2 linked regions of the Spartinivicinus marinus genome follow. The protein of the gene in region 1 interacts with the protein of each later gene in a pairwise test. Links are inferred from orthologs where the notes say so. Each region holds a gene or a part of one and is shown on either strand. Other genes may lie near its edges. The genes, in order: OQE68_RS15765 and pepP.

Region 1 (7,609 bases):
TAAAATACCTATCAACTCATGAATACTGAGTTAGTTTTTCTGCGCTTTATTAATGGCTTTTTCTGGTGACATAGCACGGAATTCTATAGCCCTCTTTACATCTCTATAAATTTTAATTTTTTTTATTAATAATGGAACTATTCGCCAGCATAACCCACCATCCAACCATTTACTAGGAGATAAATTTATTATGGCAATCATTGCATTCAAATATCCTAAAATAATTAAAGGTGTACTTAAATACCAACCTAGCTGATCATCAAAAACATTATACAGTATAATACAAGGTACAAATACTAATGACTGAGCTACAACCCCTCCCCAGGAAACAATACATATATCAAATTCCGTACTAGCTTCAAACTCACAGACTCCATGTAATATGTGTAAATCTATTTTTACTGTTTGCAAGTTAAGCTTTGATGCAAAGTACATATGTCCTAATTCATGCAGCAGCAATATACTCCAAAATGATAATCCACCTAAAATAATGGAGAAATCAGACGCACCTCCAGCTAATATTAATAACAAAACAATAGCTAAAGACCAGTGTAAATTTATTGGCACACCTTTTAAGGTACATATTTTTATGTACTTAACATCTTTCATCAAATACTACCACTATCAAACTGAATATATTTACCACCGGTTTGACTGGTTATTTTTCAATTTAAATAGTTGACTAATACTTTTCAATAACGCTGCTTGGGGTTGGCTAAAGTCCCCCTCAAAATTACCAACAGCATTTAACATGGATAGAAGAGAGCTTTGGTGGCGGTTTTCATACTGAGAAATGGTTGGGTCGAGAATATGTTTTACTTCAGCTGAAATATTTATAGCGTCCTTCAGTAAGTATGACGAGGAAGCATACAATTGAATAGCCTCTTTTTCAGGTATATTAAACTCTGAAGCAAACAATAAAATAACTTTTTGTTTGAGCTCTTGGGTCACTGTACCGTTCAATTCAGCCATAGCAACCACCAGCACTGCAGCAGCTTCCATGGGGTTACTAATCGAGTGAAGGGGTTTCGTTCCTAGCTTCTTTTCCCAGTTTCGCCTTCTTACCCAGTGAAATGGATTAAATGAGTTGAGGTCAACACCTGAATTTTGGAGTCGATACAATGCCCAAACAAGACCGGCAACTGCAGTTAAAAACCCAATAATAATATGCATTTATTATCTACTTCCTTAATAATGAATCTCTAATAGCTTTTTCACTGACATATAGTGCTAAGCAAAACCGAACATATTTTAAACAAGTTGTTTTTTTATTACAAACTAATAATAGGCTATTGCTATTCGTTTACTACCAATGAAAATGCCATTTTTATTCGGATAATACCTATAAAACACTTCCATGATACTTTGATATAAATACCACCAGCCAAGTATTGTATAGCTAAACCTTTAGCAGACAGTCATAATATACATTTAAAATATTAAGTCACAGGATTGTAAGCTTGTTAGATTATCTATTGATTTTTTTCAGCGCATTTATGGCAGCAACAATACTGCCATTTTATTCAGAAGTACTAGTTGCTGCTCAAATACTTAAAGAGCCCAAGGCTTGGTTCCTGATTTGGTTGGTAGCATCAACAGGTAATACACTGGGGGCAGTAGTAAACTGGATTTTAGGGCGATACCTTCTGCACTACCAGGATCGCAGGTGGTTTCCATTTAAGCAAAAACAGCTATCCAAGGCTCAACATTGGTTTCAAAAGTATGGTGTTTGGTCATTACTCATGGCATGGGCCCCTATAGTAGGAGACGCTCTAACCTTTATTGCTGGGTTAATGAAAGTCAGATTCTGGATATTCTTTTTACTGACACTCATTGGTAAATCAGTACGTTATGCCGTGGTGGCCTATTTTACCATCATTACCCTAACCTGACCCTCTGAGCTATAGCGGAATATATTACTCTTCCATCAAAATACGCATCATTTGCTCGTGTCTATTTAAAAAGTCCTTTGTAACGACATAATGCTCTGTATCCTCATACTTTACTTCATATATTCCAGATTCAGAAAACTGGTAGATTTTTGATCTGGGATATGCCAGCAAGATTGGTGAATGGGTAGCGATAATAAACTGAGAGTTTTCTTCTACCAATTGATGAATGGCTGACACCGCAGCCATTTGGCGGGCTGGTGATAACGCCGCCTCAGGTTCATCCATAATATACAGGCCATTCCCATGTAGCTTGTTAGTTAAAGTGGCCATGAATGACTCACCATGGGACTGTTCATGTAAGGATTTACCTCCATAGCCCTTTAGATACCCCGTATCATCCATAAAGGTTGCCAGGTTATAAAAGCTTTCTGCTCGAAGAAAATAACCATCTTTAGGTCGTTTAAAGCTTTTAATTAATTTTAAGTATTGGTGAAGATCAGAATGTGTTCGACTTGTAGTGAAAGTTGATTGTTTGGTTCCACCTTCGGGATTAAACCCCAGGGCAACGGCAATGGCTTCGATCAAAGTGGACTTACCAGTACCGTTTTCTCCTACAAAAAATGTGACATCCGGGTGAAACTCTAAGAAATCCAGCTCTTTAACTGAAGGAGTACTAAAAGGATACACATCAAAGCTTTCGATATCATCTCGCTTTAGCTGAATTTCTCTTATGTAAGGCCTATCTTCAAAGTGCATACTTTCACTATATAATCATAAACTATGTGAGAATCACGCCATTTTGCCCTTGCCATAGTGTGTTGTCTAGACTATTCAAATGCACTCCACAAACCCATTCATTAATACCATTAAGCTCAATTGCATTAAGTTCACCATTTAAAACTTGTTTGCCTATTTCAGTTAGGTCAACCCTGGTTTCTCTCATATCCCCATCCTGACGATTTAAAGATAATAGCGGTTGATTAAGGTTCTCATTACCTAACTTTTTCATTATTGTAAATTGATACAAATCACCTGTTAAATCACATCCATCCATAGCATCACTTAACGTAAATCCAATTATTTTTGCTGCTTTAGGGCCAGCTTTAAGCGTATTTCGCAGAATAGACTCATCCCATATGGATAATCCTGTTTGTTTATTAGGATAACGATAAACTAAATATTTAAGTGCACATACTAAAAAGGGCAAGTCTTTTTTATCTTCTTGAATAAACTTGATATATAATTCCGGGGTTGACGAGACCAGTGCATACCAGCAATCTGTTAACTGGTATGATGTGTCTGCACTTAAGACTTTTTCATGGTTTAACATTCCTAAACCATGAATTTCATATTTAACGCCCTCTACTTTAGAAAATTGATGGATAAATACTCTAGAAAAATCAATTCCTAAATGCTCAAAAAGAAACACCAAAAAGCAGAGCATTACTTGATCACTCAGTGCCGTACCAACCCAAACATCAATTCTGTCTGATGATTGCAATTCTTCATAAGCAACATATAAGTCACGATCAAACCCTTGCATTACCAATGGTTCTATACCACATAACTTCTGCACATCATTCCAATAAGCCTGTCTATAAGACATCCAGTCGTCGATTGAAGTGATGGCCTGTAGTGGGCCACAGGAAAGCACATCATTAACTACTAAGAACTCAGACTTTGAAATACCCAATGCCTGTTTCAGTACCCCTGCAGCAGAGGTACCATTGGTTATGTGCATATTTCAACCCTCTATAGCCGTTTGAATTAAAGTCACTTGGTTTTGGCAACGCACAGTTTACAGTTATACCTGCAGAATAAAGTTAAGATATACCAAACCAGCTTTTGAGTTTGACTATTATTTTGTTGGTATATGCTTCAATGTATCAACTAAATAATCCCAAAATTTACTTACCGACTGAATATGTACTTTTTCATCAGGTGAATGGGCATTTCTAATGGTTGGCCCAAAAGAAATCATATCCCAGTGAGGATAAGGATTTCCTAGCAAACCACACTCAAGCCCTGCGTGGATAACTTTAACTTTCGGAACCACTCCGGATAATGCTTCATACCGCTCCTTCATTAAAGTTAATATTTTAGAGTTTGGATTTGGCTTCCAGCCTGGATATTCACCAGATATCGATACTTCAGCATCCGCCACTTTAAAAGTTGCAGCAATACTGTTGGCCAGATCATCACGAGCGGAATTAACCAAGCTTCTCACTAAAGATAATATCAGCACATCATTATCGTCAGATTTTACAATTGCAAGATTGTTAGATGTTTCAACAACACCTTTAAATTCATCACTCATCCTTGCTGGACCAGAAATGCAAGCAGTAACCGAGTAAACCACCTTTTTTATACTTTCAGGCGTATATACTCTCTCAGGTAAGTCCACCTTCAATGCCTCAATAGATAAGTTGGGTTCAACTGAGCTGTATTCGTTTTTTATTATTTGATGAAAATCATTTAACGCCTTTTTAAATTCAATTTCTTTATGCTGGTTGACAACAAGCATTGTGAATGACTCTCTAGGTATAGCATTACGTAACGTCCCACCATTAAATGAGGCGACTTTTACACCTAAGTTATCTACGTTTTCAAGTAAGAAGCGGTTGATGATTTTATTTGCATTACCTCGGCCTTGATCAATATCTAATCCAGAGTGCCCTCCCCGCAATCCTGTCACTTTAACTTCAAATGCAATATCATCACTACATGTATGCTGCCAATCCATCGCTATCTTAGCACTGACATCAACACCACCCGCACAGCCAACATAAAGCTCACCTTCATCTTCCGTATCCATATTCAGCAAGATGTCACCTTCAAAATGACCAGCCTCCAAACCAGCAGCACCGGTCATACCTGCTTCTTCATCTATAGTTAATAGAACTTCTAATGGACCATGCTCAATATCATTAGCAATCATAACCGCTAAAGCAGCAGCAACCCCTACTCCATTATCTGCACCCAGGGTGGTACCCTTAGCAGTCACCCACTCGCCGTCAATTAAGGTAGTTATTGGGTCAGTTAGGAAGTTATGTTCCGAGTCAGCGTTTTTCTGTGGCACCATATCCACATGTCCCTGCATAACCACACCACGTCGATTCTCCATACCCGGTGTTGCAGGTTTTCGGATAATGAGATTACCCACGTTATCTCTTTCATAAGACAGGTTATGCTCCCGACACAAAGACTCTATATAACATACGACAGCTTCTTCATGCTTTGAAGGTCGTGGAATTTGAGTAATTTGATGAAAAATACTCCAAAGAGGTGTAGGAGTTAAACTGGCAATTGATGTCAAAACTTCCTCCAAGTTTGGTACACTCTAAGATATCACTTACTAATCATTTTTATATCATTCACTTTTGCTTAGAGAATACCATCACCAATATAGTTATTAAAGCCAACTAATTTTCGACTCTTGTTAATTGTTGATTCAAACTCTCTTGATCAAATACATATACTCTTCGCGAATGATTTTAAATAACTAAGCCAATAGTGATCAAACTCTATTTTTTCTGAAACTCTATTCATACAATTATTTTTTTATAGTAAGCTTCACCTATACCAGGAATATTTGTAATAACAAACCCGGTTTTTTCTAAATGCTCACGAAGTTTCAAGTTTGGTTTAGCGCAGTCAATCGCATGGACAATACAATTTATCGCACTTAACTGTTTTAGCTTTGCTATATATTTAGCCACCTTCGCAATAGTAGGCAGTACCCCTTCTCCACCGCCATCAATTTGAGCTAGCTCTACAATAAGCTCAGTTTCTTTTTGAGCAAACTGACCCAAGACTTCAGCCGATCCAATAGTAAAAACTATCGGTTTATTGACTAATACGAAACTATCAAAGTACTCTGCAGGCCAGTTTAACACTTCCTTTAAAGAGGAGCCTTCAATTGCAATTTTCTTCATTGTCCTTCTTTCAGTTCTTCACTTATACGAATGCCAACACAAGCCCACCTCATTCCAAGATAATAAATACCTAAGTTGCTATAAACTCAATATCGGCTGTCAGATGTAGTTGTTGATGATTAGTAAATAATAACACCCAAACATCAGCAGTACTTAATATAAGCGCCCTATAAGTTTTAGAGTTCGACTATACTTAACAGAATACAGGATCAGGTTAAACCTATCAGAGTATTGAAGAGCAAACCTCCTCTCTTTTGTGTATAATACTTACTCAACCAAAGCAGGAGCTCCCATGGCACGTAAGAAGCAAGAAGAACTATCAAGTGAAACCCGCCAGAAAAACATTGACGATCAAGTGGCAGCTTTTCTTAAAGCAGGCGGCGAAATTCAAGAAATTCCAAAAGGTCAAAGCGGATATGAGTCTAGCGGCGGCCGAAAGAGCATAGTGCTTGGTAGCCCATCAGAGAAGAAAAAGTAGTTAAGTTCTAGCCATACTAACGATGGAATGCGAGCGACCTGATTACTCTTCCTAGCTTACAGGTCGTTATGCAGCCCCCGTTCTATCTAACCTTTCGAACTACCCTCCTTTAGGCAACTGATAACCACAATATTCTATATGCATTACTCTACGAGCGCTTGGATTGATTGCCTTACCAGATGAGTGCAATATTAAATTAGTCAATTAGTTTACCAAGCGCTCGTATAGGTAACATAACAAACTCAGCTGAAAGCTCAATGGTTACCTCAAACATATCAAGCCACCAATACCTGGCACTCTCACTGTCGTGATGAGACTTTTTGGGCCAAATATACCGTGCAACAATAAAGCCTGAAAGTGCCAGCACTAAAGTTAACCAACTAAAACCACCAATAAAAAGCTGCATGAGCAAAAAGAAGGATATTATAAATAAGGCTGTAGAAAAGAATATTCTGAGTGGGTACATAAACTTTATCTCCTTATTTAGAGACGCCTTCAGTTAAAAAAAAGCCCCTTACTCAAGGGGCAAAATGCTGATGGGCATGAAATTATTTAGCTTTATTTTTTCGCTTTTAAGCGCGCCAGTACATCATTAGCACTTGATGCATTAGCTTTAATACCGGCCGCTTTCATTTTGCTTTCTAAATCATTTTCAACACATTCTGTTGATAATTCATGTGCAGCCTCCATTTGTGCAGCACGCTCAGCTTGCTTTTGCTTAATCCTCTCTAAAGAGTCAGCAGCCGTAGTCATTTTAGAGTTTGCCCCACTATAGCGGGCGGCCACCGCTGCCTGGGCTTTTTGCACACTATCAGTTGCCTTAACGGTATCAACCTGCTGCCTTAAGCGCTTCAAATTGCTTTCTGCATGTTTGACTGCACTACGGAGGCTTTCAACACTTTTGGTATAGCCAGCTTTCACTTCTTCTTCTGAAGCCAGTTGCGCTTCAAGCTCAGCTATTTTATCTGCAATACTAACAGCTAATGTTTCATCACCTTTGTCCAAGGCCTGCCCAGCATATTGCTCATATTCGTTAATTTTGGCAGTCAGCTGAGCACATTTATCAGCGACTAATTTTTGCTTGGCCATGATATTGGCTAATGCTGTTTTAGAACGGTTTAGCTCTTCACTAGCATCACGAATTTCCTGGTCAAGAATACGGAGCGCTTGGCTATCAACAATTGCTTCCCCAGTTTCAGTTGCTGCACCACGAATAGCTGTCATTAATTTATTTAAAATACCCATGCGCTTTTCCTCTTAAATTTCAAGTTTTATTTAAGTTGGGGATAGGATAACTCCTTAAC
Region 2 (7,599 bases), 600 kb from region 1 along the record:
GCAACAAACTCTTCTTCTGTATAACCTAATGAAGCATAAGTGGACGTATTATAATAAAGCAGGTCTCTTGTTTCAGGGTCTACCACCATCAGTGCATCACGCGACTGATTAATCAGATCAAAAAACAGTTCAAGCTGAGTATTACTTTCCTTGAGTGTTTTTTCTGTTTCATTGCTCCTTGCAACTTCCTCCTTTAAACTGCTAATCGCTTGCTCAGCCGTACGGTCATCTAAATAAGAGCGACGCAATAGCACGATGCTGGTGCAAATCATCATGGTAAAAATAAAGCCTGAAAATAACACAACGGTTGGAAGCAATGATCGACTGCGGCTTACCAGTTCTGCACTAGGGTACGCTTGTACAACCCAAGGAGAGTGCTGATTAGGGTTAATCGTATGTTCAGCTGCTGGTTTACCAAAAAAGCCGCTGGGTTTTAGCACAGTAGATGAGAAATAAATAACCTTATTCCTTTCTCTAATCTCAAAATAAAATCCCTTATAAATAGGCAGCTGAGTGATACTTTCAACTAATGCTTTAACCCGAAATACTGCCACAATATAGCCATGAAAGCGGCCAGTTAAATCAAAGATAGGCGTATAATTAATAAAACCCTCCCCTCCCTGTTTCAACTGAATAACTTGAGTAATCACACTGGTTTTACTGCTAAAGGCGCGACGTAAATGCACTACGGCCGGATTATCAGCGGGCACTCGAAAATTCAATGCCTGTTCATTGCCTTCATAAGGGACCAACCAACGAATTTGGTAATCGGAGTCCATCCATTCTATCGCTTGAAACTCTGGGAAATCCTTCAGCAGTTGATTTGCATCAGCCATCCAGGTCGTCTTATCCATATCACCCTGGTGTGACCAGCGGGCAGCCATTCGCTCAACAGCTTTGCGTTGAGTATTCAAAATAGACGATATTCCATTCCCCAACTGCTGTGCAGTATGTTGTGCATGATGCGTTAAAAACCGTAAATCTTTTTTCTCCATGATTAAGGCAAATAACGTTGAGATAATGACCAGCACAATCGCCAAATAACCAGCAATCCACTGCGGTATTTTATCCTGAACGGTAGCCTGCCAGTTGGTGAAGGCTGCCAGTAAGCACAGTCCTATTGTTATTAGAGCAATATTGATCAGCAGACTGAAGCTTAGAATTTGAGCAAAACCATAGCTATCTGGCAGCTTTAGCGCCATCGCGATTAGCCCTGATGCACCAAAAATTAAGGGTATAGCAGCCAAACCACATTTATATAAGTGTGAGTTGCTAAAAAGAGGTAGTTTATCTGGTTTGATTAGGCATAACGCTGCACACACCAGGCTAACCGTGACACTGCCAGGTATCGCTATAACCTCATGATCATCCCCATCCAATGTTAATAGCTCATTCTCAACATAAAACTGTTGAATAGAAATGCCTTCAAATAGCGAGAACAATGCAGAAACAATAGCCACACAAGCGATGCCAATTGCCAGCCAGGCATTATGGAGACGGGCTACCATACCTATCCCTAGTAACATCAAACTGATAGCCACAGGTTGAGAAATTTCAGATACAAAAAGATAAACGCTGATGAGGGATACTAATAAGCCACCACCAACATTAATCCACTTAACTAAACTCGATTCTGTTGTAGGGGATAACACAGCTGCCCTTTCCTGCTCCATATTTCAAGCATAGTCACAACCGATTTAGTTGGCTAGAGCTTAATATACAGGCTTGTTATCCACTATTTTACTATTAATCAACTGATTGGCGAACTCATGTTATATGCATAAAACTGGTAAACGTCTTCAAAGTCATTTATTTTCTGGCAAGGTACTTTTTTGTAGTCATTGTGGACTGGTACCAAGAAAAACCAATGTCACCAGTGAAACAGTTATTACTTTATTAAACTCACCGACCAGGCACCATAGCTAAAATTTCATTCCACTGTTTTTCAGCTACTGGCATGATTGATAAGCGACTACCTCTTTGTACAAGTGGTAAATCCTTTAACAGAGGATTTTCCTTTAAGTGCTGCAACGAAACCAAGTGTGTGAACTTTTCTACAAACCGGATATCTACCATAAACCAGCGAGGATTATCGACTGTACTTTTTGGGTCAAAATAAGCGGAGTCCGGATCAAGTGCCGTATGATCTGGGTAAGCTTCTTTGACGACTTTCGCTATTCCTGCAATTCCAGTGTTTTTGCAACTGGAGTGATAAAAAAACACCAAATCCCCTTTGTGCATTTGATCACGCATCATATTTCTCGCCTGATAATTTCTTACCCCATCCCAGTGCTCTGTTTGATTAGGGCAATTGGCAAGATCGTCTATACTGAAAACACCGGGTTCAGACTTCATTAACCAGTAATTTGGCATGTAAGAAATATTCCTTGCGTTTTATATGCTAATTGGTTTTACTTCACACATATTTTAAACTGTGGCTATAGTCACGTTCATTCAATTAACTAATGAGTACAATTAAACCACAATGCTCATACGGCACATGTGAAGTACTTAGTCAGTGACTTACTTAGAGATCAATGTACTTCGTAGTCAAAGTACTTAGTAACTCAGGCCATTGGTGACTAGCAAACAACTAATACAAATAAGCGATAAATTTGCTACATAGACAATTGTTACATACATGGACCACAAAACAAGTAGCAATTTGCTCACCACAGTTTACTAGAACGTGTGTAGTAACACCGCTGAGAAAGATTAAAAGTCTCAGTGTGGCAATAAAAGAGCTTGTGACTGTCTTGCATACTGCAAAGACCACTTGGGGAAATTTAGTAATTAACTGAAAAACCAGCAGGGTTAGTGGAAATGACACAAAAAAACAAACCTGATTTTATGCTGGTGTTAGTTTTTATTTTTGGCTTGGGGGTGCTAACCACAGGTTTTGCTCAAATGACTTTGTCAAAAAGTTCAGCTGAGCTCGCCACCGTTACAAATAATGCTACACCAACAGTAAACCAATCAAACACCAAAACACAACGCACACTATAAATAGGTATACTCAAATAAATCCAGAGTACATAATTGCTTACTAGCAAGTCATTTAGCACTCCGACACCACTACATTGTTGTCTAGTGGTACACTTGCCTGCTAGCCATACCTTACCTAGCTATATAGTAATTACTATCGCTGGCAATTCCTGCCAGCGGAATATCCCAGCTAGCAGTGGGTAGTTTATCCACTTGTTGGCACTCATGGGCCAAACCTACCAAATTAGGGCGAGGCTTCAATGGATTTTTCACAATAAATTCAAAGGTTCTGTCATAAAAACCTCCCCCCATTCCTAAACGGCCTCCATATTGATCAAAGCCTACCAACGGCAACAATACTAAGTCCATCGCCCAAGCAGACTTTAGACGCTCAGTTCGTACAGTTGGTTCCAATATATTAAAGCGGTTAGGTGCTAGTTTTGTCTTCGGCCTATAACGAAGAAACCACAATCGATTATGATAAATAGGATGCAACACGGGTAAATAACAGTGTTTATTCATTTCCCAAGCTGCTTCAATTATTTTCAGGGGATTAATTTCACCATCATTCGCTAAATATACTGCTATATGTTTAGCCTTCAGAAATTCTGGTCTATTTAATAAAACTTTAAGTAGTCGCTGGCTAGCTAACTGTTGTTGCTGAAAAGTAAGTGCCTGACGAGCTTGACGCAACTGAGCTCTCAACTGTGTTCGTGACATAGGGTTTTGGACGTCTGATGAGTCCTCTAGCTGATTACAATCTAGCACCAGGATTTCTTTATCTGTTGTCTGGTTTTTAGTTATTATTAGCCGGTGTTGTTAGTGGAGGATAAACTACTGGAGTTAAAACCGCCCCCCAATCCGCCGCTGTCAATTGGGCCCTTGAACCCTAGGTTCAAGGTGGTGGCTGCTGAGATGTTTTGGGCTTTCCGCCTATAGCGGACTTGCACGCCGACACCTGCAAGGAGCCTCCAGTTCCTAAATTATCGGCTCAGGGACATTCATGACTGGCCAACAGAGCAGGGAGCTTGATTTCATTATATCGATTTGAGTTAGATTGTCGCCCCTTTTTTTATGAAAATTTCTAATCAAAAGCAGGCGTATCACCATCTGTTAATACTTGTTCGACTTTATCCAGCAAGGACTGCAACTGTGCTTGGGTATCTTCTTCTGCTAGCTGCCGCTGCTGGGCTAGCTGTAATAGTTCATGAGCAATATTCAATGCTGCCATGACAGCAATCCGCTCCAATCCAACCACAGCACCTCTTTCCCGAATCTCTCGCATTTTGTTATCTAGGTACTGGGCTGCATCAACCAGAGCACGCTGCTCTTCAGGTTTACAACTTACCCGATACCCTTTATCTAAAATATTAACTGTTGCTGTTTGTGTTGTTGTGTCACTCATGATTCTTGTTCCAGCGTTCTTAACCGAGTGATCATCGCCTCAACCTTAGTGCGGGCAATTTCATTTTTTTCTATCAAATATACCCGCTCTTCACGCCACTGCTGTTCATTGGCACGAAGCTGAGCATTTTCCTGTTTTAATTGTTCGCACAAGGCGACCAACTGTTCAATTTTATTTGCAAGCTGCTGAAATAAGTGATGATCCATTTTAAACGACTAAGGTATCAGGGTATAAGGCTTGCGATTACTATAGTGGGCCGTTCTGTCAGGGTCAATCCAACACCAGCTATTTCAACGCCTTCCTTTTAATATTAGGTTTTAAAATTACTCTTTATATCAGTAATCGCTTCACTCTTAAGGTGTACAGTAGTTTGCAATACCCTCAAATGTTAGGATAGAGACAAACTAAACATCTAGGTAGAATTGCAATGACAAATGCAGCTCAAACTTCTTCAGCAACTATTAGCTTTGATGATGTTGCTAACCTGTTTGTTTCATTGGAGCTGTTTGCCTCTCCAGCTGAATTACATGGTTTGTTAACAGGTATGCTAGCAGGTGGCCTGAAGTTATCAGCCGATAGCTGGCTTTGCCAAGTTCAACAACTGTTGGATATTGAAGAAGTGTTGCCTGATCAGGCTAAGGTTTTGCTAGTTTCCTTATATCAGCAAACAGAGGAGCAGTTGGCTGACCCTGAATACGGCTTTCGTTTGTTACTGCCAGATGACAACGCTGAATTGGAAAGTCGTCTGAAAGAACTCTCTAACTGGACTCATAGTTTTTTAGCTGGGTTTGGTTTATCTGGCCAGCAACAAGCCCAACTATCTACTGATGTAAAAGACATTCTTTTAGACTTTACTGAAATTTCACAAGTACAAAGTGAAGACATAGAAGAAGCAGACTCTAATGAAATGGACTGGCACCAGGTCACTGAATATGTCCGTATTAACGCAATACTGGTGTTTAGTGAGTGTGGCCCAAAAGGCTCTACTGAAAAAAGTGACAACCAGCTTCACTAGTTTGAATATACTAATTAGGGGTTAAACATAATAATGAAACAGCTACCCACTTCAGAATACAAACAACGTCGCTCCAATTTAATGGCAGAAATGGACGACAACAGTATTGCAATAATACCTTCAGCCCCCATCCAAATCCGCAATAGAGATGTTGATTACCCTTATCGACAAGACAGTGATTTTTATTATTTGTCAGGTTTTCCTGAACCTGAAGCGGTGCTAGTACTTATTCCAGGGCGTAGCCATGGCGAAGCCATTTTATTTTGCCGAGAAAAAGATCCAGAAAAAGAATTATGGGAAGGCTTACGAGCAGGCCAAGAAGGTGCTTGTGAAAAATACGGCTTTGATGATGCCTTTCCAGTCAGCGATATTGATGAAATATTACCAGGGCTAATTGAAGGCAAGTCTCGTGTTTATTATGAAATAGGCACCAATGAGATTTTTGACCGCCGAATGATGAGCTGGATTAATTCCATCAAAGCCAAAACTAAACAGGGGGCAGTTCCACCAGGCGAGTTTGTTGCACTTGACCATATTCTGCATGAAATGCGTATTTTTAAGAGTAAAGCAGAAATAGCGCTTATGAAAAAGGCAGCGGAAATTTCTGCCAATGCCCACTTAAGAGCTATGAAGGCCTGCCAACCTGGCTGTTATGAATATCAACTCGAAGCAGAGCTACTGCATGAGTTTGTTTACAATGGCTGTCGTGCAGTAGCCTATAACAGTATAGTTGGTGGTGGCGTTAATGCTTGCATACTACATTACACTGAAAATAATGATGTGTTGGCTGATGGTGATTTAGTACTGATTGATGCAGGCTGTGAGCTAGACCATTACGCCTCTGATATTACCCGAACTTTTCCGGTTAATGGCAAATTTAGCAAAGAGCAGCGAGCCATTTATGAACTGGTATTAAAAGCTCAATTAGCTGCAATTGAAGCAGTCCAACCAGGTAATCATTTTAATCAGCCCAATGATGTAACAGTGCAAGTAATCACTGAAGGGTTAGTTGAACTTGGTTTGCTCTCAGGTGATGTTGAACAACTAATTAAAGAAGAAAAATATAAACCTTTTTATATGCACAAAGCGGGTCACTGGCTGGGCATGGATGTACATGATGTGGGTGAATATAAAATTGATGGTGAATGGCGTAAATTAGAGCCCGGCATGGTACTCACCATTGAGCCCGGTATTTATATTGCCCCTGATAATGAAGATGTAGAAAAACGCTGGCGTGGCATTGGGGTAAGAATAGAAGACGATCTAGTCGTTACTGAATCTAGCCATATAGTCCTGTCAGCAGATGTGCCTAAAGAAGTTGCAGCAATAGAAGCTTTAATGGCCAAGTCAGCTTAAAGGTATTGTGAAAAGTGATGAGTGCCGTAGTTTTACAGCATACTCCATTAGTCGGTGATGCTAAATGACTCAAACTAACCAGCCTGACAATCATTTTCCTGTGGTGATCATTGGAGGCGGCATGGTAGGTGCTTCATTAGCGCTTGCCCTGCAAACTAGTCTAGCTAAACATAGTAACTCGCCTCCTATGCCTGTGGCGATTATTGAGCCTTACCCAGCCAATCAGCTGAGCCAGCAACCTAGTTATGATGCTCGTTCTACTGCATTATCTCTTGGTAGTCAGTTGTTATTAGAGCAGTTAGCCGTTTGGCAGTCACTGGCTCAGCATGCAACAGCAATCAAGCATATTCATGTGTCAGACCAGGGCCGGTTTGGCTTTACCCGAATGAGTGCAGATGAGTATCAACTGGATGCCTTCGGCTATGTGGTGGCAAATCAGCAGTTGGGACAAAGTTTATTCAAAGTAATCCAGCAATACCCTGCTATTGAGTTATTATCACCAGCAACTGCCAGCCAAGTAAAACCTTTACCAACAGGCTATGCCATTGAAGTACAACAGGGAGAGAAAAAAAGCTGGCTAACGACAGACTTGCTGGTAATTGCAGATGGCGGTCGTTCGCCATTAATCACCCAGCTGGGTATTAATGTGCAGTGTACGGATTATCACCAAACAGCCATTATTGCCAATGTAACAACCTCAAAACCTAATCAAGGCCAGGCCTTTGAGCGCTTTACTGAACAAGGCCCCATGGCTTTGCTGCCATTAGCTAAAAATCATTCAGCATTGATTTGGTCTATATACCAGGATCAAGCCCAGCAGTGGCTGGAAGCAACAGAC

Evidence for each region.
Region 2: the proteins of OQE68_RS15765 (region 1) and pepP interact in binary tests that used the Escherichia coli proteins (3 or more experiments, as listed by UniProt). The link is inferred for Spartinivicinus marinus from one-to-one orthologs.

The regions. Positions count from the first base shown.
Region 1 is NZ_JAPJZK010000001.1:3,506,200-3,513,808, reverse strand. What follows is about bases 2,980-5,892. They hold OQE68_RS15765 (aminoacyl-histidine dipeptidase), read right to left. Parts: upstream 5,209-5,892; coding sequence 3,751-5,208; downstream 2,980-3,750. Other genes in these bases: OQE68_RS15760 (hypothetical protein), read right to left, coding at 5,438-5,827; OQE68_RS15770 (DUF1835 domain-containing protein), read right to left, coding at 2,980-3,633. In the rest of the region: OQE68_RS15790 (zinc metalloprotease), read right to left, coding at 31-609; OQE68_RS15785 (TerB family tellurite resistance protein), read right to left, coding at 640-1,173; OQE68_RS15780 (YqaA family protein), read left to right, coding at 1,497-1,892; OQE68_RS15775 (AAA family ATPase), read right to left, coding at 1,917-2,648; more of OQE68_RS15770, read right to left, coding at 2,671-2,979; OQE68_RS15755 (hypothetical protein), read left to right, coding at 6,120-6,305; OQE68_RS15750 (hypothetical protein), read right to left, coding at 6,502-6,771; OQE68_RS15745 (PspA/IM30 family protein), read right to left, coding at 6,864-7,550. UniProt on the Escherichia coli protein: Dipeptidase with broad substrate specificity. Requires dipeptide substrates with an unblocked N-terminus and the amino group in the alpha or beta position.
Region 2 is NZ_JAPJZK010000001.1:2,907,099-2,914,697, reverse strand. Bases 4,697-7,599 are described here. They hold pepP (Xaa-Pro aminopeptidase), read left to right. Parts: upstream 4,697-5,438; coding sequence 5,439-6,761; downstream 6,762-7,599. Other genes in these bases: ubiH (2-octaprenyl-6-methoxyphenyl hydroxylase), read left to right, coding at 6,826-7,599; OQE68_RS13090 (UPF0149 family protein), read left to right, coding at 4,818-5,405. Also shown: OQE68_RS13125 (sensor domain-containing diguanylate cyclase), read right to left, coding at 1-1,673; OQE68_RS13120 (EVE domain-containing protein), read right to left, coding at 1,903-2,373; OQE68_RS13115 (hypothetical protein), read left to right, coding at 2,824-3,006; OQE68_RS13110 (5-formyltetrahydrofolate cyclo-ligase), read right to left, coding at 3,118-3,753; OQE68_RS13100 (cell division protein ZapA), read right to left, coding at 4,070-4,390; OQE68_RS13095 (TIGR02449 family protein), read right to left, coding at 4,387-4,596.